Regions from separate parts of the Metabacillus litoralis genome, predicted to be linked through region 1. Evidence: a T-box and tRNA genes for the amino acid it is inferred to sense, from the RefSeq annotation. Region 1 holds a T-box; the other regions hold tRNA genes.
The links. A T-box is a leader RNA that pairs with one kind of tRNA and senses whether it is charged. The one in region 1 lies ahead of ileS (isoleucine--tRNA ligase), so its partner is inferred to be a tRNA-Ile.

Region 1 (9,656 bases):
TAATCTTTCAAAAATTCTTACGTTCTATCGGCACTAAATGACAGACTTCCTATTTCTTAGGATTTATACTTAATGCAACAGGTCCCAAAGCTTTGAATTGTAATAAAAGACAGAGTCAGAGTAGCAAGGACAATTAAAACAGAAGGGAAAGGAGTAACAGATGTCTATTTATTTAGACGTTATTTGGCTCTTAAACTTTTCCTTTGATTTGTTTCTACTTGTTTTAACAGCCATTGCATTGAAAAGGAAAATAATGAAAATAAGAATTCTTCTTGCGGCACTATTAGGCTCAAGTATTGTTATTATGATGTTTAGCCCTTTAGCATTTATCTCTACACATCCTCTTGGAAAAATGGGTATCTCTATTTTAATGGTCTTATTGGCATTTGGGTTTAAACGATTTCGCTATTTTTTTCATGGCCTTTTCACCTTTTATTTTGTCACTTTTCTAGTAGGTGGTGGAATGATCGGCGTACATTATTTTTTACAGGCAGAAATCACTTATTTAGACGGAATCTTAATGACTAATTCAACTGGCTTTGGACACCCAATCAGCTGGTTATTTGTACTTATTGGATTTCCGGTTTTGTGGTTGTTTGCAAGGAATAGTTTAGAAGGCTTTGAGGCAAAAAAAATTCATTACGAACAATTAGTGACTGTTAAGATAAAGGTAGATTCAACTCAAATGACCTTAAAGGGGCTAGTTGATAGTGGAAACCAACTTTTTGATCCAATTACTCGTAGTCCTGTTATGATTTTAGATACACAGAAAGTTAAGGACTATATTCCTGATCAACTCGTTCACCATGCGCTGCAAGATGATGTGATGAAGGCAATGACTGACGATCAACAAGAAGGCCACGAATGGGAGCATCGAGTTCGTATTATACCTTATCGTGTGGTAGGAAAAGAGAATCAGTTTTTATTAGGATTTAAGCCAGATGAAGTGTGGATAGAAACAAATAATGAAAAAATTAAGGTGCAAAAGACAATTGTTGGGTTAAATCGAACTGCTCTGTCTTCAGAGGATGAATATCAATGTATCGTTCATCCCAAAATGCTTCAAGGCCCATCAATCCAAAATGTTTCGTAAAATTACCTACTTCTATCTTACTCCGGTTCCATTTATTTATTACGCCAGGTATAAGATTTTTTATACTATCAGAACGTAAAAGGTTTAATGGTAGATAGTATAGAAGAATGATGGCTCTCGTCATTAGGACTTGGCAATAAGCAATTTGTTAAAATAATGAATTTAAGGAAGAGATCAGGGGAGAAAAACGTAACTGTCATATTTTAGAAGGGGGAGGAAAATGAAAAAATTAAAGTTACAGCTAACATACTTATGGTATAAGTTATTAATTAAACTAGGGATTAAATCTGATGAGGTATACTACATTGGTGGAAGTGAAGCATTACCACCACCTCTTTCTAAAGATGAAGAAGCAGTGTTGCTACAAAAACTACCTTCAGGGGATCAAGCAGCTCGATCAATTTTAATTGAACGAAATTTACGATTGGTTGTTTATATTGCACGTAAATTTGAAAATACAGGAATTAATATAGAAGATTTAATTAGTATTGGTACAATTGGCTTAATTAAGGCAGTTAATACATTTAATCCTGAAAAGAAAATAAAATTAGCTACATATGCTTCAAGATGTATCGAAAATGAAATACTCATGTATTTACGCAGAAATAACAAATTACGCTCAGAGGTTTCTTTTGACGAACCCTTAAATATTGATTGGGATGGTAATGAGCTACTCTTATCAGATGTTTTAGGTACAGAGGATGACATTATTACAAAGGATCTTGAAGCAAATGTAGATAGAAAATTACTATTAAAAGCACTACATCAATTAAATGATCGGGAAAAACAAATTATGGAATTAAGATTTGGATTGCTTGGTGGTGAAGAAAAGACTCAAAAGGACGTTGCAGATATGTTAGGAATATCTCAATCCTATATCTCCAGGCTTGAGAAGCGTATTATTAAAAGGCTGCAAAAAGAATTTAATAAAATGGTCTAAAAAAATTTTTTCGGTAAAAAGTCCTTTTATATCAATTATTTAGACGGTTTCTACTCCCTTTAACTTGAAAGCTTGTGCATATTTTTTCCTGTCGAGGAGATACTTAACACTGTACAGCAACTCCTGTTAGGAGGGAAAGATGTGACAAGAAATAAAGTTGAAATTTGTGGAGTAGATACCTCTAAACTTCCAGTTCTTAAGAATGAGAAAATGAGAGAGCTATTTAAGCGAATGCAAAACGGAGACATATCAGCAAGAGAAGAGCTGGTAAATGGCAACTTAAGATTGGTACTTAGTGTAATCCAGCGATTTAACAACCGAGGAGAATTTGTTGACGATTTGTTTCAAGTTGGCTGTATAGGATTAATGAAATCAATCGATAATTTTGACTTAGGCCAGAACGTCAAATTTTCAACATATGCTGTACCAATGATTATCGGAGAAATCCGAAGATACTTAAGAGATAATAACCCAATCCGTGTCTCCCGTTCTTTAAGAGACATCGCTTACAAAGCACTACAAGTAAGAGAACGTTTAATGAGTGAAACCTCCCGGGAGCCAACCGCAGAGGAAATATCAAAAGTACTTGATGTCCCACATGAGGAAATTGTATTTGCACTCGATGCTATTCAAGACCCGGTTTCACTTTTTGAGCCTATCTACAATGATGGGGGAGACCCAATTTTTGTCATGGATCAGCTAAGTGATGAAAAAAATCGTGATATTCAATGGATTGAAGAATTAGCATTAAAAGAAGGTATGAGACGCCTTAACAGTCGAGAAAAGCTAATTCTACGCAAGAGATTTTTCCAAGGCAAAACTCAAATGGAAGTCGCAGAAGAGATAGGGATTTCTCAAGCACAAGTTTCTCGTCTAGAAAAAGCTGCAATTAAACAAATGAATAAAAATATCCAAAATTAAGGCTGCTCTTTTGAGCAGTCTTTTTATTTTGTACGTTGTTAGCCGACTCATCTTGTAAAGTCCGTATACTTCCTTCACTACCCATAAGCAGGAATCTTACCCTTCACTTCAACAACAAGCTGTAAAATACCTATCTTTAAGTATGACATAAAAAAATCTGAACGAATTGAATAGTTTATGCTATAAGCTACATAGATATGTAATAGAGGATTTCTTATAAATGTATACAGTAATAAGTTAAAAGATAATGAATTTGAATAATGGAGGTAAGTTAATGAATATATCTGAGTTTCAAACAAAAGATGTTGTGAATGTTTCTGATGGAAAAAAGATGGGTAACATTGGAGATTTTGATATTAATGTTACAACAGGAAAAATTCAAGCCATCATTATAAATGGTCAAGGAAGAATGCTTGGTTTTTTTGGAAAAGACGAGGAATTCGTCATTCCATGGCGAAATATAGTAAAAATAGGTGAAGATGTTATTTTAGTGAGAATGAATCGACAAATTGAGCTTCAAGATGAATAAATTGTCACTGAAAGCTAAACGTAACGGGTAATATGTGGTAAAATAAAGAGCGTTAGAACCAAATTAATGTCGAATATAAAAGGGTTGAAACAATGATGACAGCAAACTCTTTTCAGTTAGAGGATAAAACGTATTTGTCAGTCAGTGCCTGGGATGGTTTAATAAATGGTCTTTCAGTTGGGTTTACAACCAAAAACGGTGGTAATAGTGTTGAAGAATTTTCCTCTTTAAACCTAGGTCTTCACGTTAACGACCAAAACGAAATTGTTATAAAGAACAGAGATCAGCTTGCAAAGGCTCTAGGATTTTCATTAGATAACTGGGTTTTTGCAGAACAAGTTCATTCTAATGTTATAAAGAAAGTGACAAAAGAGAGCAAAGGAAAAGGAATAAGTGTATATGCAGATGGATTAACTGGGTCTGACGGTATTTACACTTCTGAAAAGGGAATCATGCTATCTCTGTGTTTTGCAGATTGTGTGCCTTTATACTTTATTGCTCCCGAACATTCATTAATTGGCCTTGCTCATGCTGGCTGGAAAGGGACAGTAAAGAATATTGCTGGAGAAATGATCATAAAGTGGAATAAAGACGAGGGAGTTAACCTAAAGGATATTAAAGTTGCTATTGGTCCAGCAATTAATGATTGTTGTTATATTGTTGACGAAAAAGTGATATCCTCAATAGATAAGAATATTTTAGAAGATTACCCATTGCCTTATGACACTGTATCAGAAGGGCAATACAAATTAAACCTCCCTCTACTTAATAAATACTATCTTCTGAGTGCAGGTATACCGGATGAAAATATTATAACATCCGATTTATGTACAAGTTGTGAAAGTGGACTGTTTTTTTCTCATCGTCGTGACAAAGGAAAAACAGGCAGAATGTTAAGCTTTATTGGAATAAATGAGGAGGCTCACCTGTAGAAATGAACGTGCAGGAAAATTACCGTAATATACGTAGTACAATTGAAAAAACATGTGAACAAGTAGGTAGAAATGCAAATGAAGTTCATGTAGTTGCTGTAACAAAGTATGTAAGTGTTCAACGTGCAAAGGAAGCCCTTGCTGCTGGAGTAAAACATTTAGGGGAAAACAGAGATGAAGGTCTTATTGAAAAAATAGAAAATATAGGAGAAGGTCCTATTTGGCACTTTATCGGTTCATTGCAAACACGTAAGGTGAAGAATATCATCAATAAAGTTGACTATATTCATTCGTTAGATCGTCTTTCATTAGCAAAAGAAATTGATAAGCGTGCTCAAAAACCTATTAAATGCTTTGTTCAAGTTAATGTTTCCGGTGAAGAAGCTAAGCATGGTTGTTCACCAGAAGATGTTGTGAAATTTATTCAAACATTATCGGAGTATCCTAACATTAAGATTGTTGGATTAATGACAATGGCACCATTCACTGAAGATCATGATGTTATTCGAGGCTGTTTTAAACGATTAAAACAGCTTCAGCAAGATGTACAAGCATTACAACTCCCATCGGCACCTTGTTTGGAATTATCAATGGGTATGTCTAATGATTATGAAATAGCGATTGAAGAAGGTGCTACTTTTATTAGAATTGGCACTTCTCTCGTCGGAAATGAAATTGGAGGTGTATAAGATGTCAATTAAAAATAGATTTAAAAGTTTTTTCGCATTAGAAGATGAAGAATATGAATATGATGAAAATGAGGGTTATGATGAAGAGTATGAAACACATCAACAACAACAACCTTTGGCAGCTAAACATCAATCTCAACCAGCAAAGCAAAATGTGGTGAGTTTGCAAAGTATTCAAAAATCCTCTAAAGTTGTTTTAAGTGAACCAAGAGTGTATGCTGAAGCTCAAGAAGTTGCAGATCATTTGAAGAATCGCCGTGCGGTGGTTGTTAATCTTCAAAGTATACAAAGAGATCAGGCGAAAAGAATTGTTGATTTTTTGAGTGGTACGGTTTACGCAATAGGTGGAGATATTCAGCGAATTGGAATGAACATTTTTTTATGTACTCCTGATAATGTTGATGTTTCAGGCTCCATATCTGAATTAGTAACAGAAGATGATCATCAAAGGTGGTAGACAAACATGGGTATATTATTTAGTTTACTCTCAACATTAATTACTTTTTATTCTTACGCGCTAATTGTTTACATATTACTATCTTGGTTCCCAGGAGCAAGGGAATCAGGTTTCGGGCAATTTTTAGCGAAAATTTGTGAACCATACCTTGAGCCCTTCCGGAAATTCATTCCCCCACTTGGTATGATTGATATTTCGCCGATTGTCGCAATTTTAGCTCTACGATTTGCTCAATATGGAATTGCTTCGATCTTTAGAATGATTGGCTAAGGGACTATAAGTAGTCCCTCTTTTTCATTTAGGTAAAGAAATATATTGGAGTGGGGTTATGGATCATATATATCAACATTTTCGCAATGAAGAAAGACAATTTATTGATCAAGTTTTAGAGTGGAAGGATACTGTATTAAATCAATATAGCCCAAAGCTTACTGATTTTTTAGATCCTCGCGAGCAAGAGATTGTAGCATCAGTAGTAGGCGAAAATCTGGATGTAAAGGTGATGTTTTCTGGTGGTGTTCAGGATACGGAAAGAAAAAGAGCTTTTATTTATCCGGATTATTATCAGCCACTTGAAGAGGATTTTCAGTTAGCACTTTTTGAGATTCATTATGCAAGTAAATTTATCTCTTTACAACATAGACAAGTATTAGGTTCTTTAATGAGTTTAGGTTTAAAGAGATCTAAATTTGGGGATATACGATTTTACGAAGAAGTTGTTCAATTTGTGTGTGCAAGTGAAATAGCCGATTATTTACGTGCGAATTTCCATGAAATTGGGCGAGCCAAGGTTACTCTCAAAGAAATGAATGTAGAAAAACTTATACCTCATGTTGAAGATGTACAGGAAATAGTAACAACTGTATCTTCTCTTAGGCTAGATGTAGTTTGTTCAGCTATTTATACTATTTCACGACAAAAGATTCAACCGTTAATTACAAATGGACTCGTAAAAGTAAATTGGAAAACAGTAGACTCGGTCTCTTTTGAATGCCGGGAAGGCGATACTCTCTCAGTCAGAGGTTTTGGAAGGAGTAAACTCGTTTCAATGGAAGGAAAAACAAAAAAAGACCGATTCAGAGTGATCATTCATAAGCAAAAATAAATGACCCGAAATAGTTTTAGTAGTTATAGAAAATATTGTAACGTAAAATTATTTTAAGAAAAAACAGGAATTTCAACAAACCTGTCGAAATATGATTTATAATGTTGACAAGGATTAACTATTTCACTACATATTGGAGGTGGCACCCGTGCCTTTAACACCGTTAGATATCCATAATAAGGAATTTAATAAAGGGTTTCGTGGATATGATGAAGATGAAGTTAACGAGTTTTTAGATCAGGTTATCAAAGATTATGAAATGATTATACGAGAAAAGAAAGAGCTTGAGTCTCGTGTTACAGAACTAACAGAGAAACTAGGTCACTTTACTAATATTGAAGAGACATTGAATAAATCGATCATTATAGCACAAGAAGCAGCAGAAGAAGTGAAGCGGAATGCTCAGAAAGAATCAAAGTTAATTATTAAAGAGGCGGAAAAAAACGCAGATCGAATTATTAATGAATCTTTAGCTAAATCAAGAAAAATTGCTATGGAGATTGAAGAGCTGAAAAAACAGTCAAAAGTATTCAGAACTCGTTTCCAAATGCTTATAGAGGCACAGCTTGACCTGCTTAAAAATGATGATTGGGATCATTTATTAGAATATGAGGTTGAGCCTATTTTTGGAGAAACGGAAGAATCCAAAAGTTAAACTTGACTTTTTTAATTTCAATCGCATATAATACGGAAACATAGATATGTTTTTGCTCTAATAATACAAATACTATATATAACTGTGATAGGGACAGTAGTCTTTTATGTTCTTTATATTAGCGAATCGAGGATGGTGTAAGCTCGACATAAAGATAAAAGATGAATATCACCCTTGAGTTCCAGGCTGAACATGTTACCATTAGTAAGCTGTGGCGTATATTCACGTTACGAATACTAGAGTGGATTAAAGTAGCGTATTTAATCTAGTAGGGTGGTACCGCGAGAAAACCTTCTCGTCCCTTGTGGGATGAGAAGGTTTTTTGTGTTGTATTAGATAGAATTTTTAAAACATTTACTTATTTTGATGAACAATTACATGAAAAAAAGAGCTATTAAAATAACTGGAGGAATTAGTGATGGAATACAAAGATACCCTTCTGATGCCGAAAACTGAGTTTCCAATGCGTGGAAACCTACCTAACAGAGAGCCGTTAATGCAAGAAAAATGGGCTAAAATGAATATTTATGAAATGGTACAAGAACGAACAAAAGATCGTCCACTGTTTGTTTTACATGATGGACCACCTTATGCAAATGGAGACATTCATATGGGGCATGCATTAAATAAAATCTTAAAAGATTTTATTGTTCGTTTTAAATCTATGAGTGGGTATTGTGCACCTTATGTTCCGGGCTGGGATACTCATGGTTTACCAATTGAGACAGCTCTTACAAAAAACAAAAAAGTAAAAAGAAAAGAGATGTCTGTTGCCGAATTTCGTAAGCTTTGTGAGGAATACGCTTGGGAACAAATTAATGGTCAACGTGAGCAGTTTAAACGCTTAGGAGTACGTGGGGATTGGGAAAATCCATATGTAACACTGAAGCCTGAATATGAAGCACAGCAAATTAAAGTTTTTGGTGAGATGGCGAAAAAAGGTTATATTTACAAAGGATTAAAACCTGTATATTGGTCACCATCAAGTGAATCAGCACTTGCTGAAGCAGAAATTGAATATCAAGACAAACGCTCTCCATCTATTTATGTTGCCTTCCCTGTAAAAGATGGAAAAGGCGTATTATCACATGATGAAAAAATTATCATTTGGACAACAACTCCTTGGACAATGCCAGCAAATTTAGGAATTTCGGTACATCCAGAGTTAGAATACAGTGTTGTAGCTGTTGATGGTGAAAAGTATGTTGTTGCGTCTGATCTAGTAGAATCTGTTGCAACAACTATTGGTTGGGAAAGTTATGAAATTGACCGTACGTTAAAAGGTGTTGAATTAGACCGTGTTACGGCAAAACATCCAATCTATGACAGAGAATCACTTGTTATGTTAGGTGAGCATGTTACAAGTGATGGAGGAACAGGTTGTGTACACACTGCACCTGGTCATGGAGAAGATGACTTTATCGTCGGACAACAATACGGGTTAGATGTATTATGTCCAGTTGATGAAAAAGGATATATGACAAAAGAGGCACCAGGGTTTGAGGGGCTATTCTATGATGAAGCAAATAAGCCGATCACTGAAAAACTTCAAGAAGTAGGCGCATTATTGAAACTTCAATTCATTACACACTCTTATCCACATGATTGGAGAACGAAAAAGCCAACAATATTCCGTGCTACTGCTCAATGGTTTGCATCAATCAAAGATTTCCGTGAAGATCTTTTAAAAGCTGTTAATGATACAAAATGGGTCCCAGCATGGGGGGAAACTCGTCTTTACAACATGGTTCGTGATCGTGGAGATTGGTGCATTTCCCGTCAACGAGCATGGGGTGTCCCAATTCCTGTGTTTTACGCTGAAAATGGTGAACCGATCATTACGGATGAAACAATTGAGCATGTGTCAAACTTATTCCGTGATTATGGTTCTAATATTTGGTTTGAACGCGAAGCAAAAGACCTTTTACCAGATGGCTTTACACATGAAGGAAGCCCTAATGGTAAGTTTACAAAAGAAAATGATATTATGGATGTTTGGTTTGATTCAGGATCTTCCCACCAAGCGGTACTTTTAGAAAGAGAAGATCTCCAAAGACCAGCAGACTTGTATTTAGAAGGATCTGACCAGTATCGTGGTTGGTTTAACTCTTCTTTATCAACGGCAGTTGCTGTGACGGGCAAAGCTCCATATAAAGGTGTCCTAAGTCATGGTTTTGCTCTTGATGGAGAAGGGCGTAAAATGAGTAAATCTTTAGGGAATACTGTTGTACCTGCTAAAGTTATGAACCAGTTAGGTGGAGATATTCTTCGTTTATGGGTTGCTTCAGTTGATTATCAAGCAGATGTTCGTGTTTCTGACGCGATTTTAAAACAA
Region 2 (9,656 bases), 1.3 Mb from region 1:
GGCGAAAGAGTACGTGGTCGTAGACCCGAAACCAGGTGATCTACCCATGTCCAGGGTGAAGTTCAGGTAACACTGAATGGAGGCCCGAACCCACGCACGTTGAAAAGTGCGGGGATGAGGTGTGGGTAGCGGAGAAATTCCAATCGAACTTGGAGATAGCTGGTTCTCTCCGAAATAGCTTTAGGGCTAGCCTTGAAATGAGAGTCTTGGAGGTAGAGCACTGATTGGACTAGGGGCCCCCATCGGGTTACCGAATTCAGTCAAACTCCGAATGCCAAAGACTTATGTTCAGGAGTCAGACTGCGAGTGATAAGATCCGTAGTCAAGAGGGAAACAGCCCAGACCACCAGCTAAGGTCCCAAAGTATACGTTAAGTGGAAAAGGATGTGGAGTTGCTTAGACAACCAGGATGTTGGCTTAGAAGCAGCCACCATTTAAAGAGTGCGTAATAGCTCACTGGTCGAGTGACTCTGCGCCGAAAATGTACCGGGGCTAAACGTATCACCGAAGCTGTGGACTGTTCTTACGAACAGTGGTAGGAGAGCGTTCTAAGGGCTGTGAAGCCAGACCGTAAGGACTGGTGGAGCGCTTAGAAGTGAGAATGCCGGTATGAGTAGCGAAAGAGGGGTGAGAATCCCCTCCACCGAATGCCTAAGGTTTCCTGAGGAAGGCTCGTCCGCTCAGGGTAAGTCGGGACCTAAGCCGAGGCCGAAAGGCGTAGGCGATGGACAACAGGTTGAAATTCCTGTACCACCTCCTCACCGTTTGAGCAATGGGGGGACGCAGAAGGATAGGGTAAGCGCGCTGTTGGATATGCGCGTCCAAGCAGTTAGGCTGACAACGAGGCAAATCCCGTTGTCGTGAAGGCTGAGCTGTGATGGCGAGGGAATTATAGTACCGAAGTTCCTGATTCCACACTGCCAAGAAAAGCTTCTAGCGAGGTGAGAGGTGCCCGTACCGCAAACCGACACAGGTAGGCGAGGAGAGAATCCTAAGGTGAGCGAGAGAACTCTCGTTAAGGAACTCGGCAAAATGACCCCGTAACTTCGGGAGAAGGGGTGCTTTTTAGGGTGAATAGCCCGGAAAAGCCGCAGTGAATAGGCCCAGGCGACTGTTTAGCAAAAACACAGGTCTCTGCGAAGCCGCAAGGCGAAGTATAGGGGCTGACGCCTGCCCGGTGCTGGAAGGTTAAGGGGAGAGGTTAGCGCAAGCGAAGCTTTGAACCGAAGCCCCAGTAAACGGCGGCCGTAACTATAACGGTCCTAAGGTAGCGAAATTCCTTGTCGGGTAAGTTCCGACCCGCACGAAAGGCGTAACGATCTGGGCACTGTCTCAACGAGAGACTCGGTGAAATTATAGTACCTGTGAAGATGCAGGTTACCCGCGACAGGACGGAAAGACCCCGTGGAGCTTTACTGTAGCCTGATATTGAATTTTGGTACAGCTTGTACAGGATAGGTAGGAGCCTGAGAAGCCGGAGCGCTAGCTTCGGTGGAGGCGTCGGTGGGATACTACCCTGGCTGTATTGAAATTCTAACCCACAGCCCTGACCGGGCTGGGAGACAGTGTCAGGTGGGCAGTTTGACTGGGGCGGTCGCCTCCTAAAATGTAACGGAGGCGCCCAAAGGTTCCCTCAGAATGGTTGGAAATCATTCGTAGAGTGTAAAGGCACAAGGGAGCTTGACTGCGAGACCTACAAGTCGAGCAGGGACGAAAGTCGGGCTTAGTGATCCGGTGGTTCCGCATGGAAGGGCCATCGCTCAACGGATAAAAGCTACCCCGGGGATAACAGGCTTATCTCCCCCAAGAGTCCACATCGACGGGGAGGTTTGGCACCTCGATGTCGGCTCATCGCATCCTGGGGCTGTAGTCGGTCCCAAGGGTTGGGCTGTTCGCCCATTAAAGCGGTACGCGAGCTGGGTTCAGAACGTCGTGAGACAGTTCGGTCCCTATCCGTCGTGGGCGTAGGAAATTTGAGAGGAGCTGTCCTTAGTACGAGAGGACCGGGATGGACGCACCGCTGGTGTACCAGTTGTCTTGCCAAAGGCATAGCTGGGTAGCTATGTGCGGAAGGGATAAGTGCTGAAAGCATCTAAGCATGAAGCCCCCCTCAAGATGAGATTTCCCATCACATTAGTGAGTAAGATCCCTGAAAGATGATCAGGTTGATAGGTCAGAGGTGGAAGCGCGGTGACGTGTGGAGCTGACTGATACTAATCGATCGAGGACTTAACCTAATAGAAAAGCGGAAGAAGCTTAGCTTTTATCCATAGGGAATTGGTGCGATCGAGATGAAGTCGTTCTTTGACTTCTTCGAGAGAGTGAAATTACCGTAGGATTTGGCTTCTGGAGCTGGACAAAGTAAGAGCGTAAACTCAGTAGAGTGAAGTTGAATTGTGAATCGTTATCTAGTTTTGAAGGAACATCCTTCAAACTTAATTTTGTCTGGTAATGATGGCGAAGAGGTCACACCCGTTCCCATGCCGAACACGGAAGTTAAGCTCTTCAGCGCCGATGGTAGTTGGGGGATTCCCCCTGTGAGAGTAGGACGTTGCCAGGCAAACCTTTATAGGTTTGATATTATTAAAAATATGGCCCATTGGTCAAGCGGTTAAGACACCGCCCTTTCACGGCGGTAACACGGGTTCGAATCCCGTATGGGTCACCATAGTTTTTTTCGCGCTAGCGAAGATAGCTTACTTAATGAAATTCATAAATTTCATGTTATTTTGGAGGATTAGCTCAGCTGGGAGAGCACCTGCCTTACAAGCAGGGGGTCGGCGGTTCGATCCCGTCATCCTCCACCATAGATTTTTCGCACTAGCGAAAATATCTTACCATATGCCGGTGTAGCTCAACTGGTAGAGCACGATCGAATATGCTTCGAAGCTCCTGCTTCAGCACACAAATCGAGCTGCTACTTGAATAATCTTTCTGAGATTTGGGTGACTGGTAAGTAAGATGAAACCTAATTTACATCTATAATAATGCCGGTGTAGCTCAACTGGTAGAGCAACTGACTTGTAATCAGTAGGTTGGGGGTTCAAGTCCTCTCGCCGGCACCACTCATTTTAGTAATCATATCTCATTATAAGATGAGCCATTAGCTCAGTTGGTAGAGCACGAACGAGTATGCTTCGTAGCAATACATCAGCACACAAATTGAGTTGCTTCTTGAATAAGCTTACTGAAATTTGGGTGTCAATAACAAGAAATGAACTAAATATTATTACTCATTATAAAATGAGCCATTAGCTCAGTTGGTAGAGCATCTGACTTTTAATCAGAGGGTCGAAGGTTCGAGTCCTTCATGGCTCACCATTTAACACACCTTGCGGGTGTGGCGGAATTGGCAGACGCGCTAGACTTAGGATCTAGTGTCTTTATGACGTGGGGGTTCAAGTCCCTTCACCCGCACCAAAGATTTTTTAGAATATGCATAATGCGGAAGTAGTTCAGTGGTAGAACACCACCTTGCCAAGGTGGGGGTCGCGGGTTCGAATCCCGTCTTCCGCTCCAAAAAAAGTGCCGGGGTGGCGGAACTGGCAGACGCACAGGACTTAAAATCCTGCGGTAGGTGACTACCGTACCGGTTCGATTCCGGTCCTCGGCACCATAGTTTTTTCGCGCTAGCGAAAATAACTTACCTTAATTTCTATAGATTAATTTAGATTATTAGCGCCCGTAGCTCAATTGGATAGAGCGTTTGACTACGGATCAAAAGGTTAGGGGTTCGACTCCTCTCGGGCGCGCCAATTTAAAAATTGGAAGTCAGAAGTGAGATTTTTTGATATGCTTCGTAGCAATATTAGAAATCTTGACCCTCTTACATCCCACATGTGATATTTTGAACGGGAAGTAGCTCAGCTTGGTAGAGCACTTGGTTTGGGACCAAGGGGTCGCAGGTTCGAATCCTGTCTTCCCGACCATTCATTATTATGATTATGGGGCCTTAGCTCAGCTGGGAGAGCGCCTGCTTTGCACGCAGGAGGTCAGCGGTTCGATCCCGCTAGGCTCCACTTGAAATTTTGATTTTTGGCGGTATAGCTCAGCTGGTTAGAGCGAGCCGTAAACATCCTGAATTAGCTTCATTGTAGGCTTGCGAGGAATGTGTCTGATAAGAGACATGACGAGCATGGTTTTTAAACAGTGAGCGTTTTGTTATTATGGCGGTGTAGCTCAGCTGGCTAGAGCGTACGGTTCATACCCGTGAGGTCGTGGGTTCGATTCCCTCCGCCGCTATTAAAGAACAACGATGATAATAAATGAGTAAAATCATTTATTGGACCCTTAGCTCAGCTGGTTAGAGCAGACGGCTCATAACCGTCCGGTCGTAGGTTCGAGTCCTACAGGGTCCATTTATTACGGAGGAATACCCAAGTCCGGCTGAAGGGATCGGTCTTGAAAACCGACAGGGGTGTCAAAGCCCGCAGGGGTTCGAATCCCCTTTCCTCCTCCATATTCTTAAAACTTTTTATATTTTTATCATCGCGGGGTGGAGCAGTCTGGTAGCTCGTCGGGCTCATAACCCGAAGGTCGCAGGTTCAAATCCTGTCCCCGCAACCAAACATATTAGAAATATATGTTAAGGTTAGTTAATTTCACTACGTGAAAAAACTTTGGTCCGGTAGTTCAGTTGGTTAGAATGCCTGCCTGTCACGCAGGAGGTCGCGGGTTCGAGTCCCGTCCGGACCGCCATTATTATTTATACTTATTCTAGTCTAATTATAGAGTAAGAGGGTTTCAATAAGCGAAAAGATCAAGGAAGCGAGTGAATGAACACCGGAGCGTATAACCATACGTGAGGATGTGAATGAACGAGCTGACGCAGAGATTTGAAGCTTAGTGGAAGCCGTAAACTATGTTGGCTCGGTAGCTCAGTTGGTAGAGCACGTTCGAATATGCTTCTCTGAATAAACTTCAGCGTACTCATCGAGCTGCATCTTGAATAATCCCTCTGAGATGAGGACGATTCACTAATTGAAAACCTTAAAATACTAACAAGTTAAAGGAATAAATAAATGATACGTGAAGAGCAATCTTGTATCTTATTTATTAATACTAACTAATTTTATGGCTCGGTAGCTCAGTTGGTAGAGCAATGGACTGAAAATCCATGTGTCGGCGGTTCGATTCCGTCCCGAGCCACCACTTGTAATTGAATAGTATGGAGGGGTAGCGAAGTGGCTAAACGCGGCGGACTGTAAATCCGCTCCTTAGGGTTCGGCAGTTCGAATCTGCCCCCCTCCACCATTTCCCTTTTAGTGGCGGTTGTGGCGAAGTGGTTAACGCATCGGATTGTGGTTCCGACATTCGTGGGTTCGATTCCCATCAGCCGCCCCAATTTTATATTCAGACATCGTTGCTCAGTAACTTGTTACTTAGTAATTATAGATGCAGAAAAGAAATATCCTCTTGTTGGTTTGAGCACAAGACATTAATTTATGTGTAAAAAGTGTGGAATATGAAGTGAACGAGACTGATTAAGGTTGAAAGTATACCTAGTAGTCGACGATATTTCGTGTTATTTCCTGTCAGAAATAACCCAAAATATCCTCTTGCGATGAGGATACATGTAGCATATTCAAGGAAGCCTATTCCTGAAGCTAATTCAATGGGCTATAGCCAAGCGGTAAGGCATCGCACTTTGACTGCGACATGCGTTGGTTCGAATCCAGCTAGCCCAGCCATTTACTTTTTAAGGCATCATAGCCAAGTGGTAAGGCCGAGGTCTGCAAAACCTCTATCCCCGGTTCAAATCCGGGTGGTGCCTCCAGGACACTTTTTTATGCGGGTGTAGTTTAGTGGTAAAACCTCAGCCTTCCAAGCTGATGATGAGGGTTCGATTCCCTTCACCCGCTCCAAATATTATGGGCCTATAGCTCAGCTGGTTAGAGCGCACGCCTGATAAGCGTGAGGTCGATGGTTCGAGTCCATTTAGGCCCACCATAAGTACAATATAGTTGTTCCGCAGTAGCTCAGTGGTAGAGCAATCGGCTGTTAACCGATCGGTCGTAGGTTCGAGTCCTACCTGCGGAGCCATTTTTATTATGTGGGGAAATACTCAAGAGGCTGAAGAGGCGCCCCTGCTAAGGGTGTAGGTCGTGTAAGCGGCGCGAGGGTTCAAATCCCTCTTTCTCCGCCAGAAATACATATATATAATGCGCCTTTAGCTCAGCAGGATAGAGCAACGGCCTTCTAAGCCGTCGGTCAGAGGTTCGAATCCTCTAAGGCGCGTAAAGTCAGAACTAACCGTAAACAGGTTAGTTTTTTTGTGTTTAAATATTGAAAGAAGTTTTATTTACTAATGAATTCTTAAATCTGTAACAATAAGTATTCAAGCAAGATATGTTTGATATACTCATCTAAAAAATTGATTAGTTGTGAAAAAAGATTGCTTTGTTCTTCAATGTTTAAATCAATTTCCTCTTCTGAAAATTCCCCAGTACTCTTGATAATTAGGGCTAAAATGTTACCAATGTAAAGTGCAGCATCCCCAGATTCAACGATTGGCTGGACAATATGATGAAAAAAATATCTCAAGGTTTCGGGGGACTCATCTAATTCCTCTTCAATGACAAAGGGGAGATTTTTCAACCTAAAACCTTTTTTGATTTTTTCTATAATCTGCTGAGATGTGACTGGTTTTTCCGTTTGATCTAATTCCGCTTGTTCAAAAGTATTAAAATGGGATTTATTTTTATATTTCTCTATATATCCTGGTGATATGATTTGTAATAAAGTTGAAATCACAAATAAGGACTTTGCTTGAATTTCAATTTCATCAGCAAGTTCAATATATGTATCTTCAGATAGTGATGGAGTAGCTATGTTAATAACAGGATTAATTCTTTCATTTAAGATAAATAAAATATTTTCATAAAAAGCTGTTAATGTTTCATTTAACTCCAAGTTGCTCCCCATCCAAGTTTGAATCTTTGTTAATGTGCCTATCTCAATACTTTTTAAAAAAGCAGGAACTTCTTCAATATGTAATTGTATTTTTAATTCTTCATAAAGCTTATTAAGCTCCTCATCATTTTCACTTGGTGGCTGTTTTGCATCTTCTTTTTCCATTACTCCAAGGCCAACTGTTCCCGTACCCTCTATTTCTCTGATGTTAATTTCACCGATTATAAAGCGATGGAGTCCATCACGATCCTTTAGCTCATTCTTGATGAGCTGTCCTAACTGAAGAGTTCCTGTGACTTTTCCGACATTTAAGCCTTGAATGTAATATTCATATACATTCTGTTGATTAATATATTGATTTAAGTGTTGAATATATTTATGCATATAATGAATCTGTTGTTGCATCTGATGGATAAGATCTTGATTAGAAGAGTTGGAATGCATCAAGAACACTCCTTATTTCACATTTCTTGATGTCACTGAATATACTATATAATTCTTATTCGACTGGAGGGATCATTATGTATTACGAAGGCAATAAGAAACCGTACGGAATGAGAAGAAACTCAAGAATAAAGAATAATAGTCAAAAGGAAATTCGCTCTCCAAGGGTTGATTTGTTTGAAACGAGTGATGGGTATTATATTCGTCTTAGCCTTCCTGGGGTAAAAAAGGAAAATTTACAGGTATCCTTTAGTGAGCATGATGATCTTGAGATAAAAGGGAAAGTTGTAACAGTAGTTCCTGAAAACAATAAGAATATTATCTTGCAGGAAATTTATCAAGGTCCGTTTCACCGTAGAATTAAGATTCCTAAAAAGGTGAATAAGAAAAATGTCAATTTTACTTATAACAACGGAATTCTAGAAGTTTATCTAACTTTTTAAAAAGGTGGTGGGAGTATGGTATTTGGTGATAATGAACCAGTAGGTATAATCTTTTTTGGTGGGGTAAAAATAAACCAAATGGAAACAAACGCAGCATTTTCAGTTGGGGAATCTTTTTATCAATCATTAGAAAGTCAGGTTAAAAATAACTTAATTGCCGGTCAAACATTTGGAGATTTTGATTTTAATAACTTTCAGCCAATTGCTTCTAATGTTTTTGATCCAGATGGTGTTGATACAATGATGCCTATAGCGCAATCATCTTTGGGATTAGAAGATTGATACAGAGTTCTTAGTACACTTAAAACAAGGTGTACTTTTTTTATAGTCTTTTGATGGTTATAGTCTTTTGTAATTATTAACTGAAAATAAATAATTCACCTGCAGTCCTAACCTGAGCAAGTGAATTATTTATATACGGGATATACACATAGGTAGGGGGGATAAGGTGGCAAATAATATGGATTCATCACATAAGAGGGAGCGTAATAAGGATAATGACTTTGGTTATTTTTCACCTTCATATCAGGGTCGTTAACTTGTGATTGATATGGACTCATATTAATGTAAGAACCATCTCCATATGCACTTCCAACACCATTTGTCGTTTTTGTTTGACTTGTTAATTCATGATAATATCCCTTACCAACAACTAAAGAAGACGTTCCAGCAATACTATATACTTTGAAGTTTCCGATATTGATTTCAATTTTTGGAATACTTAGTCCCTCCCTTGTTAAAAATCAAATGGAATTTCTAAATCTGACTCATGATCTTCAGCTTTTTTCAATACATAGGTGAGGATCCCGTCTTCATAGCTAGAAGAATAATTTGATGTCATTACTGATTTAGGGAGAAAGATTTCTCTTTCATATGTTGTTTGTGGAAGATCACTTGAGAGTAAAGTATCTGCACCCGCAGGCTTTACTGATTGATGCTTTATTTTTAATGTTAACACCTGATCATTTTGAAAAAAGACTTTCGCATGATTCAACTCTTTTAACCCGGGGCAAATGATTGATAGGTAAATGTTATGTTCACTTTCCCAAATTTCAATTGGTATTAACTGAATTTCCTTTCGTTTACTCGTACCTAATCCATGGATGTTACTCCAAAAATCATCATTTAAAATGGAGTGATATTGCTTAACCATCTTTTTTAATTCAAGCAAATTCTCCGGACTAAACTGTGACTGGCGCATTGCCTGAAAGGGAAAGCCATTTTTTTGATTGAAAAAACCCATAGGATTCTGCATAGTAGCCATCCTTTCGACTGAATAGTTATTATAGTCTATTCGATAAAGGCCTATATGTTCTGGAAGTTTAAGACAATATGTAGCACATTGTCTTTTATTTTTTTTTCATAAGTTAGATACAATAAAAAGAAATCACTTATTTAAGGAGATTCTCATATGAGTAGATTAAAGGACGTTACAACCCCACGACTTCAAAACTTTATTGAATTTCAGAAAGACCCCCTTTTTTTCTTTTTAAACATGTTGGATAAGGGGGATATTGTTTCTTTACGAACAGGATTTAAACCCTCTTTTATTGTTAATTCACCTGAGTTTGTTAAGGAGATCTTAGTGACAAAGGATTCTTTTTTTCGAAAGGGACGGACAACAAAAGTATTAAGGAGAACGATTGGTGATGGACTTCTGACTACTGAAAAGGAAGAGCATCGAAGACAAAAAAACTATTACCAGCCGATTTTCTATAAAGAACGTTTAAATCATTATGCGATGACAATGGTTGAGGAAACGAAGAAGCTTGTTGAAACGCTTCATCATAGAAAGAATTGCAACCTAAGTGATGAAATGATGCAGTTAACATTAGTAATTATTTCAAAAGTTATGTT
Region 3 (9,656 bases), 400 kb from region 1:
GGTTCGCATCAACAGCAATTTCATACGCATCTAAAACGATATTCTTTTTAATTGGATCTGTAACTCCAACAAGATATTGACCATCTTTCTCGTCTAAAACCTGCATAATGATGGGATCATCATTATTCTCATTTGATGTTAATAGAGCATAGGTTTCAGCTTCCACAGCAAGTAATGCTTCAACTGAGAACGTTCTTTCTTTTCCGTACTCATCTTCAACAGTAATAATATCTCTTTCTTCCTCTAAGCTCATTTCTATACACCTCCAAAAATGTCAAAAGTAGTTTATCCTATTTAGAATGATTTAATGAGATAGAGAAAGGGGGGACGAACTTTTTAAGAAAACAAAGGGATAATTGCCTATAAGTGTTTACCTTTTTTATACTAGATGATAAGATTATCTTCATTGTCGAGAAAATGTATTAAGATATTGACACATAATTAATTAATGTGATAAATTATAAATCCTGCTTCGTTGAAGTGAAACATGATAAATAAGTTTTTTATAAAAAGGTCTTGAAATTTTTTGTGAAGTTATTATAATAATATTTGTCTTTAAAAATTGTCTGGTAATGATGGCGAAGAGGTCACACCCGTTCCCATGCCGAACACGGAAGTTAAGCTTTTCAGCGCCGATGGTAGTTGGGGGATTCCCCCTGTGAGAGTAGGACGTTGCCAGGCATGATCATTTTATGGTCATGAAACAATTAAAATATGGCCCATTGGTCAAGCGGTTAAGACACCGCCCTTTCACGGCGGTAACACGGGTTCGAATCCCGTATGGGTCACTTACTATAACTTAATATAGGAAGTAACGTATTAATTTGGAGGATTAGCTCAGCTGGGAGAGCACCTGCCTTACAAGCAGGGGGTCGGCGGTTCGATCCCGTCATCCTCCACCATAATATTTCGCTCTAGCGAAACAACTTAAAAAGCGGGTGTGGCGGAATTGGCAGACGCGCTAGACTTAGGATCTAGTGTCCTTGTGACGTGGGGGTTCAAGTCCCTTCACCCGCACCATGTTTTTTTTATGATAGTAAAATAACTATCCAGTACGCGGAAGTAGTTCAGTGGTAGAACACCACCTTGCCAAGGTGGGGGTCGCGGGTTCGAATCCCGTCTTCCGCTCCAATAGTAGTGCCGGGGTGGCGGAACTGGCAGACGCACAGGACTTAAAATCCTGCGGTAGGTGACTACCGTACCGGTTCGATTCCGGTCCTCGGCACCATAGTTTTTTCGCGCTAGCGAAAATAACTACCTTAATTTTTATAGATTAATTTAGATTATATGCGCCCGTAGCTCAATTGGATAGAGCGTTTGACTACGGATCAAAAGGTTAGGGGTTCGACTCCTCTCGGGCGCGCCAATATTAGATTTAAAAGTAAGATGTGTGAATAAGAGTTGTGCTTTTAAGCAAAGCTAAGTCTCTGATCTCCACATACATCTTTGATATTTAGTACGGGAAGTAGCTCAGCTTGGTAGAGCACTTGGTTTGGGACCAAGGGGTCGCAGGTTCGAATCCTGTCTTCCCGACCATTCATTATTAAGGGGCCTTAGCTCAGCTGGGAGAGCGCCTGCTTTGCACGCAGGAGGTCAGCGGTTCGATCCCGCTAGGCTCCACCAAATTTGTTTAATTTCTTTATAAGTAACATATACAATTATGGCGGTGTAGCTCAGCTGGCTAGAGCGAGCCGTAAACATCATGAATAAGCTTCATTGTAGGCTTGCGAGGAATGTGTCTGACAAGAGACATGACGAGCATGGTTTTTAAACAGTGAGCGTTTTGTCATTATGGCGGTGTAGCTCAGCTGGCTAGAGCGTACGGTTCATACCCGTGAGGTCGTGGGTTCGATTCCCTCCGCCGCTACCATTTGCACAAACGGCCAATAGGTCACATATGTTATTGGAGGAATACCCAAGTCCGGCTGAAGGGATCGGTCTTGAAAACCGACAGGGGTGTCAAAGCCCGCAGGGGTTCGAATCCCCTTTCCTCCTCCATATTTATTTTTTATTTTATTATCGCGGGGTGGAGCAGTCTGGTAGCTCGTCGGGCTCATAACCCGAAGGTCGCAGGTTCAAATCCTGTCCCCGCAACCAAACTTTAAATGTAATGTTATGGTAAATGTTAAGGTAAGTTATTTTCACTTCGTTAAAAAACTCCGGTCCGGTAGTTCAGTTGGTTAGAATGCCTGCCTGTCACGCAGGAGGTCGCGGGTTCGAGTCCCGTCCGGACCGCCATTATTATAATAGATAATAATGGAAATTCAGACTCTAATTTTTGAGTAAAAGGGTTTCAATAAGCGAGAAGGTCGAGGAAGCAAGTGAACGAGCACCGGAGCGTATGACTATACGTGAGGATGTGAGTGAGGGAGCTGACGAAGAGATTCGAAGCTTAGTGGAAGCCGTAAACTTTTTTGGGCTCGGTAGCTCAGTTGGTAGAGCACGTTCGAATATGCTTCTCTGAATAAACTTCAGCGTACTCATCGAGCTGCTTCTTGAATAAACCCTCCGAGATGAGGACGATTTACTAATTGAAAACCTTAAAATACTACCAAGTTATCAGAACAAATAACTAATACGTAAAGAAGCAATCCTGTATCTTATATATTAATACTAACTAATTATATGGCTCGGTAGCTCAGTTGGTAGAGCAATGGACTGAAAATCCATGTGTCGGCGGTTCGATTCCGTCCCGAGCCACCTTTCAATTTTGCAAAAAAAATGCCGGTGTAGCTCAATTGGTAGAGCACGATCGAATATGCTTCGAAGTATTTGCTTCAGCACACAAATCGAGCCGCTTCTTGAATAATCTTTCTGAGATTTGGGTGACTGGTAAGTAAGATAGAGCTTTATATAGATATCTATAATAATGCCGGTGTAGCTCAATTGGTAGAGCAACTGACTTGTAATCAGTAGGTTGGGGGTTCAAGTCCTCTCGCCGGCACTCTTATATATGGAGGGGTAGCGAAGTGGCTAAACGCGGCGGACTGTAAATCCGCTCCTTAGGGTTCGGCAGTTCGAATCTGCCCCCCTCCACCATAGATTTTTGTGATAGCAAAATATCTTCCACTGATTCTAAAAAAAATCTTAGGGGCATAGTTTAACGGTAGAATAGAGGTCTCCAAAACCTTTGGTGTGGGTTCGATTCCTACTGCCCCTGCCAATTTAAAATTTTGTGGCGGTTGTGGCGAAGTGGTTAACGCATCGGATTGTGGTTCCGACATTCGTGGGTTCGATTCCCATCAGCCGCCCCAATTTTATATTCAGACTTGTTGCTTAGTAACTTGTTACTTAGTAATTATAGATGCAGAAAAGAAATTTCCTCTTGTTGGTTTGAGCACAAGACATTAATTTATGTGTAAAAAGTGTGGAATATGAAGTGAACGAGACTGATTAAGGTTGAAAGTATACCTAGTAGTCGACGATATTTCGTGTTATTTCCTGTCAGAAATAACCCAAAATATCCTCTTGCGATGAGGATTCATGTAGCATATTCAAGGAAGCCAATTCTTGAAGCTAATTCAATGGGCTATAGCCAAGCGGTAAGGCATCGCACTTTGACTGCGACATGCGTTGGTTCGAATCCAGCTAGCCCAGCCATTTATTTTAAGGCATCATAGCCAAGTGGTAAGGCCGAGGTCTGCAAAACCTCTATCCCCGGTTCAAATCCGGGTGGTGCCTCCAATTCATTTCGATATGCGGGTGTAGTTTAGTGGTAAAACCTCAGCCTTCCAAGCTGATGATGAGGGTTCGATTCCCTTCACCCGCTCCAAAAAACTTATGGGCCTATAGCTCAGCTGGTTAGAGCGCACGCCTGATAAGCGTGAGGTCGATGGTTCGAGTCCATTTAGGCCCACTTTATATCATACATTTTGTTCCGCAGTAGCTCAGTGGTAGAGCAATCGGCTGTTAACCGATCGGTCGTAGGTTCGAGTCCTACCTGCGGAGCCATTTTTGTCTTTAGATAATGCGCCTTTAGCTCAGCAGGATAGAGCAACGGCCTTCTAAGCCGTCGGTCAGAGGTTCGAATCCTCTAAGGCGCGTCAAAAAAGAGACCAGTGGTTTTCACCTGGTCTCTTTTTCTTTCTTTATTTAGTTCCTAGAGATATATTCTTCACATCATTATCTTCTTTCCAACTATAAGGTTTTACCTGTTGATCATTTAATTTTTTTAGAAGTAGCATACATAAATTTGTTTGATCCACTTTTCCACCAACTGAATTGAACTTTCCTACATCTGCTCGTAAGCCAATAGAAAACAATGTAACTGGGCTTTTAAGAAGTGGATTCCACACTTTCAATAATCCTATTGTGTAAGACTCATCATTTGTATTTTTATATTCATTAAGAAAAAGAATAGCACCACAACGTTTTATTAGTTTTTCTTCAGTATTGGTTACTGCTGTGTTCGCGATTGCGCTTTCAAGTTCTACTTTAGACAATTTTTGGAAACCTTTTGGTAAAACAGGTTGAAAGGTAGGATGAAATTGTTTCATATGCTCCTCTGTTTTCTTAATCGAACTATAAATATTGTTAGCTTCTGTTATCAAATAATCTATATTTTTATGTTTTTCTAAGATGATTTTCTCCCATTCCCATTCTTCAGTAAAGAATGGATCATATTGTTCAATAGGAATGTTTATTTTAATTGATCTTAGGTTTGTATATAATCCTTCACCCTGTGTAAATCCGTATTTAAAAAGGGTTGTTCTTTTCCAATCTGTGAAAGAATGTAAATCTTTTTTACCTTTATGTACCTGTATAGGTGAAGAAACCTTTAATAAATTTAAAGCTTCTGAAAAATTGTATTCGAAAAAGGTTTTCAACTCGTTCATGGCAATTTCTGTATGCATGAAATTTAAGTTCGCATTATACCTATTTTGAATTTTTTTATTCATTGAAGTCACCCTCCAGGAAAATATTCAATCATCAATTTTTGGGCATTTGACCCAATTATCTTATGTGAGTCTTGCTTGAATTGTGACAAAAAGACAATAGATAAATTATCTTTCAGCAGGAAACTCACAAAATGTTGCCTCCAGCAGAAGAACAGTTTGCATCAATGGAGGAAATCACTACATCGGCATGATGAATGCATACAAATAAGAGGATAAAAAATCTCATTTAGCTCATACTAGCCACGATTAAAATCTATTGAGAGGTTGTGTTGTGGATTTGGGTGCAGTAGAGAGAAGTGGATACCGGTTTGAACCTGAGTTTAGTGTAATCAATCAGAATGGGGCTATACATGTTTATCATCAAGGTGAGTTTGTTGAAGAGATTAAGTTCTCTTTTTCAGGGGACTTTCCAGTACATGATAATATAGAAAAGCTAATTGACCAGTATTGTGAGCAACATAGAATATAAAGACTCTTTCATAGAAAGAGATTAAAAAAAGATTGAATGGACCACTATACGTCTCTTCAATCTTTCTTTCTAATTTAAGATGTAATTCTCCAATTCATTTCATTGGATGTTTTTAACCATTCTGGTATAGGAAATCTCTTTTCTATCGCCTCAGTCATTTCTTCTGCCATCTTTAAAACAAGAGAGAGTTCAGTGTATTGAAGCACTTGTTGTGATAAAAATCCTCCAACATTGACCACACCTGTAATGCTATAATCGCCAACAGCATCTAACTCTTTCCCAACCCCTGCACCAGGTTTTAATCCTCCATCAAATACATAAAACTTGCCGATTGAGTCCACTTTCCCTAACATTGAATCGATTACAATTACTTTCTTATTTAAAGGAACTTCTCTTAGCTTCTCATTTAAATTTTTAGCGTGTACAAGGTTGTTAATTGTACCAATTACATTTCTGTAACCCTTCTTTTTTAGGAAGGAACCTACTAATGGACCTAATGAATCACCTGTTGAACGATCAGTCCCTATGCAAACAAATACAACTTTACTGCTGCTTATATTAGTGGGGATCACATCTAGTAATGTTTCAGATAAATGAAAGCAAGTTACTGGTGAAATCATAGGCACAGCCCCCTGAAAAATAATAGTAGTTGAAAAAATTTACATAAATTTAATATTTTATTTACAATTTTATCATATAAATCTATATTTTATCTCATGAAATATAGAATTTTCAGAATATATTTCAACATATTTCGCGGGGGGGGAGTTGGCTTTTAGGTGATATTGTTGCAATTTGTCGTAAAGATATAAATTTAATAAGGATTATTTTGTTGAGATTGGTAGCGGCATTGGGCGGGATTCGATTTCATTCAGTAATAAATGAATAAATTCATCGGATGCTTTTAATTTGATTGCATCTTTATATGCCCTATAAAGTGTTATATTTGAGATGAGTTGTAGGGTTGTCTTTTTTTGCATGATTTGAAACTCCTTGAAATAGTTATAAATTCAAAATTTATTGTAGCCAATTTTGAAAAAAATGATAAGGGTTTCGACGATCATTCTTATAATTTGACAAAAGTATATTTGTTTCAGAGAGTATCGTTACTTAAAACCTATTAATTATTTTCGTAAGGGACAAGATCATCAATTTCATTCAATTCAAGACTACACACAGATTTTGTATCAACATTGTAAAATAAAAGTTGAGTCCTATCTGGGGATAAATGGATAACTCGACCTGAAAATGAAGTTCTCCCTAGTCTCGTTTTCGTATATGCTACTCGAAGAAGGGTATGCTTATCTTGCCAATGTTCGACTTTTGAAAAGAATTTTTCCATAGTAAACACTCCTTTCTAAGGAAGTTGGAGGTTAATAAAAGTATTATACAAGCTACACTCTTATAGGTGATATATAAAATATTTCCAAAATAACTGAGAAATATAAAGGATAAAATAAATAAAAATGAAGATAAGGTGGTGTAGAGATGAAAATTGAAGGTACAATTATTTCTGGAGAATTTGATTTTGCTATGAATGAGTTTTCCATACATACAGTAAAGCATTTTTATACAGAATCAACATTAAAAGAGAAGCAGTTATTGCTACTTTATGAATATTTAACAAAGCATAAAGATGAGGATGGCGGGCAATTTGTCACTTTATACGATCAATTACCTGTACATTTAACTAGAAGGGAATTGAATGATTTAATAGGAGATCTACAAAAGGTTAAATCATTATACCAATAAATTATATCAGAAAATAATTGTTTAGACTAGTAACTATAAGAGGTTAGATTAAAAACCACAAATTTTTTGTTTGTGGTTTTTTGTTATGCTTTGTAAAATACATTAGTATACTTTTACACACTTAGTGAAAGCAAAGTATGTACTTGTAAAAAATTGTTTGTTATCTAATAATGTGGATAGTAGCATCCATGAGTGTGTTTTATGATTTCATAGATTGATTGAAAGAGGGTTTAAAAATGAACTTAAGAGTATCTGCGGTACAATATCACCTTCACACGATTCGTTCGTTTGAGGAGTTTGAAAGTCAAGTCAAACATTATGTTAAAACAGCTGAAGAATTTGGTTCAGATTTTATTTTGTTTCCTGAGTTTTTTACAACACAATTATTATCAATTGGGGATGAAAAGGGTCATGCATTACCTATTTATCGATTACCCGATTTTACTGAAAAATATAGATCTTTATTTATTGAACTTGCCATCAATACGGGAATGCATATTATTGGAGGAACACATGTCATTGAAAAAGAAGGTAAGTTATATAATGTGGCCCACCTTTTTTATCCAGATGGTCGAGTAGCTGAACAAGCAAAGCTTCATATTACACCTACCGAAGTAGAAGAGTGGAATATGAGTGCAGGTGATAGTCTGCAAGTATTTGTAACAGATAAAGGGACAATAGCTATGCTTACATGCTATGATATTGAATTTCCTGAAATTGTTCGAATGGCAAAGGCAAAGGGAGCGGATGTGATTTTTTGTCCGTCTTGTACAGATGATCGTCATGGTTTTCATCGCGTTCGCTACACCAGCCATGCCAGAGCTATTGAAAACCAAGTGTACGTTGTAACAACTGGTACAGTTGGTTCTCTTCAAACTGTTGATTTTATGAGAGGAAACTTTGGGCAAGCAGCTGTTATTACACCAAATGATGTGCCTTTCCCACCAAAAGGAATTATGGTTGAAGGTGAAATAAATCAAGATATGATTGTAACAGCAGACTTGAATCTAGAACTTTTGTATAAAGTACGCCTCTCAGGATCTGTTACTACATGGAGAGACCGTCGTACGGATCTATATCCTGATTGGGAACCAGAAAAAGTAACATATTAAACAGGAGGTTTCTATGTATCGAAAAGAATTTTATGTTTTCGACCAAGATAAACCAACTAAAGCTATCATTCGTAACTATGAAGAAAAGGACTTTAAAGATTTAATCCTGATTCAACAAGAAAGTTTTCCTCCTCCTTTTCCATCAGAGCTTTGGTGGAATGAAGAACAATTGGAAAATCACATTGGGTTATTTCAACAAGGTGCTTTATGTATTGAGGTTGATGGGGAAATGGCTGGGTCAATGACTGCATTAATTGTAAACTTTGATCCGGATCATCCTAACCATACATGGGAAGAAATAACAGACAACGGCTATATCCGTAATCATAACCCAGAAGGCAACACTTTATATGTTGTCGATATAGGTGTAAGGCCTAAATTTAGAAAATTAGGTCTAGGAAAATGGCTGATGCTTTCCATGTATGAAGTTGTTATTCAGTTAGGGTTAGAACGATTGCTTGGTGGTGGACGAATGCCAGGTTATTATAAAAAGTCTGACAATATGTCACCTGAGCAATATGTAGAAGCTGTTGTAAAAGGAACAGTTAAAGATCCTGTATTAACATTCTTATTACGGTGCAGCCGAACACCAATTGGAGTTATGTCAAACTATTTAGAAGATGAAGAATCCTGCAATTATGGCACTCTTATGGAATGGAAAAATCCTTTCATTTAAAATAAAAACACAAAGGAGAAAGTTCAATGGAATATATCCGTATATCAAATATTGAAGACCCACTTTTTGCACAAATGCATCAACTTATGAAGGAAATTTTCCCGCCTGAAGAAGTATTGGAATTTAACTTGTGGAAAGAACCTTTAGAAGATCCAGGTATTCGTGTATTTGTTGCTGTTTCCGAAGGCAAAGTTGTAGGAGCAACAGAGTATCGTTATTATGAAGACTTTAATGTTGCAATGACTGATTTTACGATTATTGGTCAGGCTGGCCTTGGTATTGGTCCTTTCTTAGCAAACAAACGATCACAGGACCTGGAGCAGCTAGCTAATGAAAGTGGACAGAAGCTATCTGGTATGTTCGCGGAAATTTATGATCCATATCGTGTTGAAGGTTATGAGTTTGGCGGTGTAAAACCAATGGATCCATATGTACGTCGAGAAGTGTTAGCTCACCTTGGTTATAAACGAATTGACTTTCCATATGTTCATCCTTCTTGGAATAATGATGGTGAGGCTGTAACAGGTCTTGATCTTTGCTTTTTACCAATGGGAGAAAATCACTCAACTATTCATTCAGATGTAGTTGTGAAATTTTTGAAGAGGTATTATACTGTATTACCTAATAAGCCTGAGGCTTGGCTTAAAATGATTGAAGACCTTGAGTCTAAGGAGCAAATAGCTTTAAAAAATATCTAATATTTCTTGAAGAAGCCCACTTTTATAGTGGGCTTCTTCTATTACAAATAT

Region 2: it has a tRNA-Ile gene. The T-box ahead of ileS (isoleucine--tRNA ligase) is inferred to sense a tRNA for this amino acid. The anticodon was not compared.
Region 3: it has a tRNA-Ile gene. The T-box ahead of ileS (isoleucine--tRNA ligase) is inferred to sense a tRNA for this amino acid. The anticodon was not compared.

What each region holds. Positions count from the first base shown of each region.
Region 1 is NZ_CP033043.1:788,271-797,926, forward strand. Features, by position in the region: gene spoIIGA (sigma-E processing peptidase SpoIIGA) at 161-1,093, shown strand; gene sigE (RNA polymerase sporulation sigma factor SigE) at 1,314-2,033, shown strand; gene sigG (RNA polymerase sporulation sigma factor SigG) at 2,133-2,954, shown strand; gene D9842_RS03685 (YlmC/YmxH family sporulation protein) at 3,202-3,483, shown strand; gene pgeF (peptidoglycan editing factor PgeF) at 3,579-4,415, shown strand; gene D9842_RS03695 (YggS family pyridoxal phosphate-dependent enzyme) at 4,418-5,104, shown strand; gene D9842_RS03700 (cell division protein SepF) at 5,106-5,561, shown strand; gene D9842_RS03705 (YggT family protein) at 5,568-5,831, shown strand; gene D9842_RS03710 (YlmH family RNA-binding protein) at 5,890-6,666, shown strand; gene D9842_RS03715 (DivIVA domain-containing protein) at 6,815-7,321, shown strand; T-box leader at 7,397-7,627, shown strand; gene ileS (isoleucine--tRNA ligase) at 7,740-9,656, shown strand, end outside.
Region 2 is NZ_CP033043.1:4,685,118-4,694,773, forward strand. Features, by position in the region: rRNA gene D9842_RS22775 (23S ribosomal RNA) at 1-2,237, shown strand, start outside; rRNA gene rrf (5S ribosomal RNA) at 2,445-2,560, shown strand; tRNA gene D9842_RS22785 (tRNA-Glu) at 2,594-2,668, shown strand; tRNA gene D9842_RS22790 (tRNA-Val) at 2,732-2,807, shown strand; tRNA gene D9842_RS22795 (tRNA-Thr) at 2,990-3,065, shown strand; tRNA gene D9842_RS22800 (tRNA-Lys) at 3,246-3,321, shown strand; tRNA gene D9842_RS22805 (tRNA-Leu) at 3,335-3,420, shown strand; tRNA gene D9842_RS22810 (tRNA-Gly) at 3,445-3,519, shown strand; tRNA gene D9842_RS22815 (tRNA-Leu) at 3,528-3,616, shown strand; tRNA gene D9842_RS22820 (tRNA-Arg) at 3,679-3,755, shown strand; tRNA gene D9842_RS22825 (tRNA-Pro) at 3,853-3,929, shown strand; tRNA gene D9842_RS22830 (tRNA-Ala) at 3,947-4,019, shown strand; tRNA gene D9842_RS22835 (tRNA-Met) at 4,169-4,242, shown strand; tRNA gene D9842_RS22840 (tRNA-Ile) at 4,285-4,358, shown strand; tRNA gene D9842_RS22845 (tRNA-Ser) at 4,367-4,459, shown strand; tRNA gene D9842_RS22850 (tRNA-Met) at 4,490-4,566, shown strand; tRNA gene D9842_RS22855 (tRNA-Asp) at 4,622-4,698, shown strand; tRNA gene D9842_RS22860 (tRNA-Phe) at 5,076-5,151, shown strand; tRNA gene D9842_RS22865 (tRNA-Tyr) at 5,170-5,253, shown strand; tRNA gene D9842_RS22870 (tRNA-His) at 5,268-5,343, shown strand; tRNA gene D9842_RS22875 (tRNA-Gln) at 5,616-5,690, shown strand; tRNA gene D9842_RS22880 (tRNA-Cys) at 5,703-5,776, shown strand; tRNA gene D9842_RS22885 (tRNA-Gly) at 5,791-5,864, shown strand; tRNA gene D9842_RS22890 (tRNA-Ile) at 5,873-5,949, shown strand; tRNA gene D9842_RS22895 (tRNA-Asn) at 5,968-6,042, shown strand; tRNA gene D9842_RS22900 (tRNA-Ser) at 6,055-6,145, shown strand; tRNA gene D9842_RS22905 (tRNA-Arg) at 6,164-6,237, shown strand; gene D9842_RS22910 (hypothetical protein) at 6,316-7,356, opposite strand; gene D9842_RS22915 (Hsp20/alpha crystallin family protein) at 7,434-7,799, shown strand; gene D9842_RS22920 (spore germination protein) at 7,815-8,081, shown strand; gene D9842_RS26700 (spore germination protein) at 8,207-8,518, opposite strand; gene D9842_RS22930 (Hsp20/alpha crystallin family protein) at 8,536-9,054, opposite strand; gene D9842_RS22935 (cytochrome P450) at 9,211-9,656, shown strand, end outside.
Region 3 is NZ_CP033043.1:393,257-402,912, forward strand. Features, by position in the region: gene D9842_RS01645 (DUF1292 domain-containing protein) at 1-253, opposite strand, end outside; rRNA gene rrf (5S ribosomal RNA) at 566-681, shown strand; tRNA gene D9842_RS01655 (tRNA-Glu) at 717-788, shown strand; tRNA gene D9842_RS01660 (tRNA-Val) at 827-902, shown strand; tRNA gene D9842_RS01665 (tRNA-Leu) at 935-1,020, shown strand; tRNA gene D9842_RS01670 (tRNA-Gly) at 1,057-1,131, shown strand; tRNA gene D9842_RS01675 (tRNA-Leu) at 1,140-1,228, shown strand; tRNA gene D9842_RS01680 (tRNA-Arg) at 1,290-1,366, shown strand; tRNA gene D9842_RS01685 (tRNA-Pro) at 1,460-1,536, shown strand; tRNA gene D9842_RS01690 (tRNA-Ala) at 1,548-1,623, shown strand; tRNA gene D9842_RS01695 (tRNA-Met) at 1,794-1,870, shown strand; tRNA gene D9842_RS01700 (tRNA-Ser) at 1,906-1,998, shown strand; tRNA gene D9842_RS01705 (tRNA-Met) at 2,021-2,097, shown strand; tRNA gene D9842_RS01710 (tRNA-Asp) at 2,162-2,238, shown strand; tRNA gene D9842_RS01715 (tRNA-Phe) at 2,628-2,700, shown strand; tRNA gene D9842_RS01720 (tRNA-Thr) at 2,872-2,944, shown strand; tRNA gene D9842_RS01725 (tRNA-Tyr) at 2,956-3,039, shown strand; tRNA gene D9842_RS01730 (tRNA-Trp) at 3,090-3,163, shown strand; tRNA gene D9842_RS01735 (tRNA-His) at 3,179-3,254, shown strand; tRNA gene D9842_RS01740 (tRNA-Gln) at 3,526-3,600, shown strand; tRNA gene D9842_RS01745 (tRNA-Cys) at 3,611-3,684, shown strand; tRNA gene D9842_RS01750 (tRNA-Gly) at 3,699-3,772, shown strand; tRNA gene D9842_RS01755 (tRNA-Ile) at 3,783-3,856, shown strand; tRNA gene D9842_RS01760 (tRNA-Asn) at 3,877-3,951, shown strand; tRNA gene D9842_RS01765 (tRNA-Arg) at 3,970-4,043, shown strand; gene D9842_RS01770 (class-II aminoacyl-tRNA synthetase family protein) at 4,089-4,898, opposite strand; gene D9842_RS01775 (YbxH family protein) at 5,176-5,367, shown strand; gene yyaC (spore protease YyaC) at 5,442-5,987, opposite strand; gene sda (sporulation histidine kinase inhibitor Sda) at 6,192-6,347, opposite strand; gene D9842_RS01790 (hypothetical protein) at 6,488-6,709, opposite strand; gene D9842_RS01795 (hypothetical protein) at 6,856-7,119, shown strand; gene D9842_RS01800 (carbon-nitrogen hydrolase family protein) at 7,356-8,231, shown strand; gene D9842_RS01805 (GNAT family N-acetyltransferase) at 8,245-8,907, shown strand; gene D9842_RS01810 (GNAT family N-acetyltransferase) at 8,934-9,605, shown strand.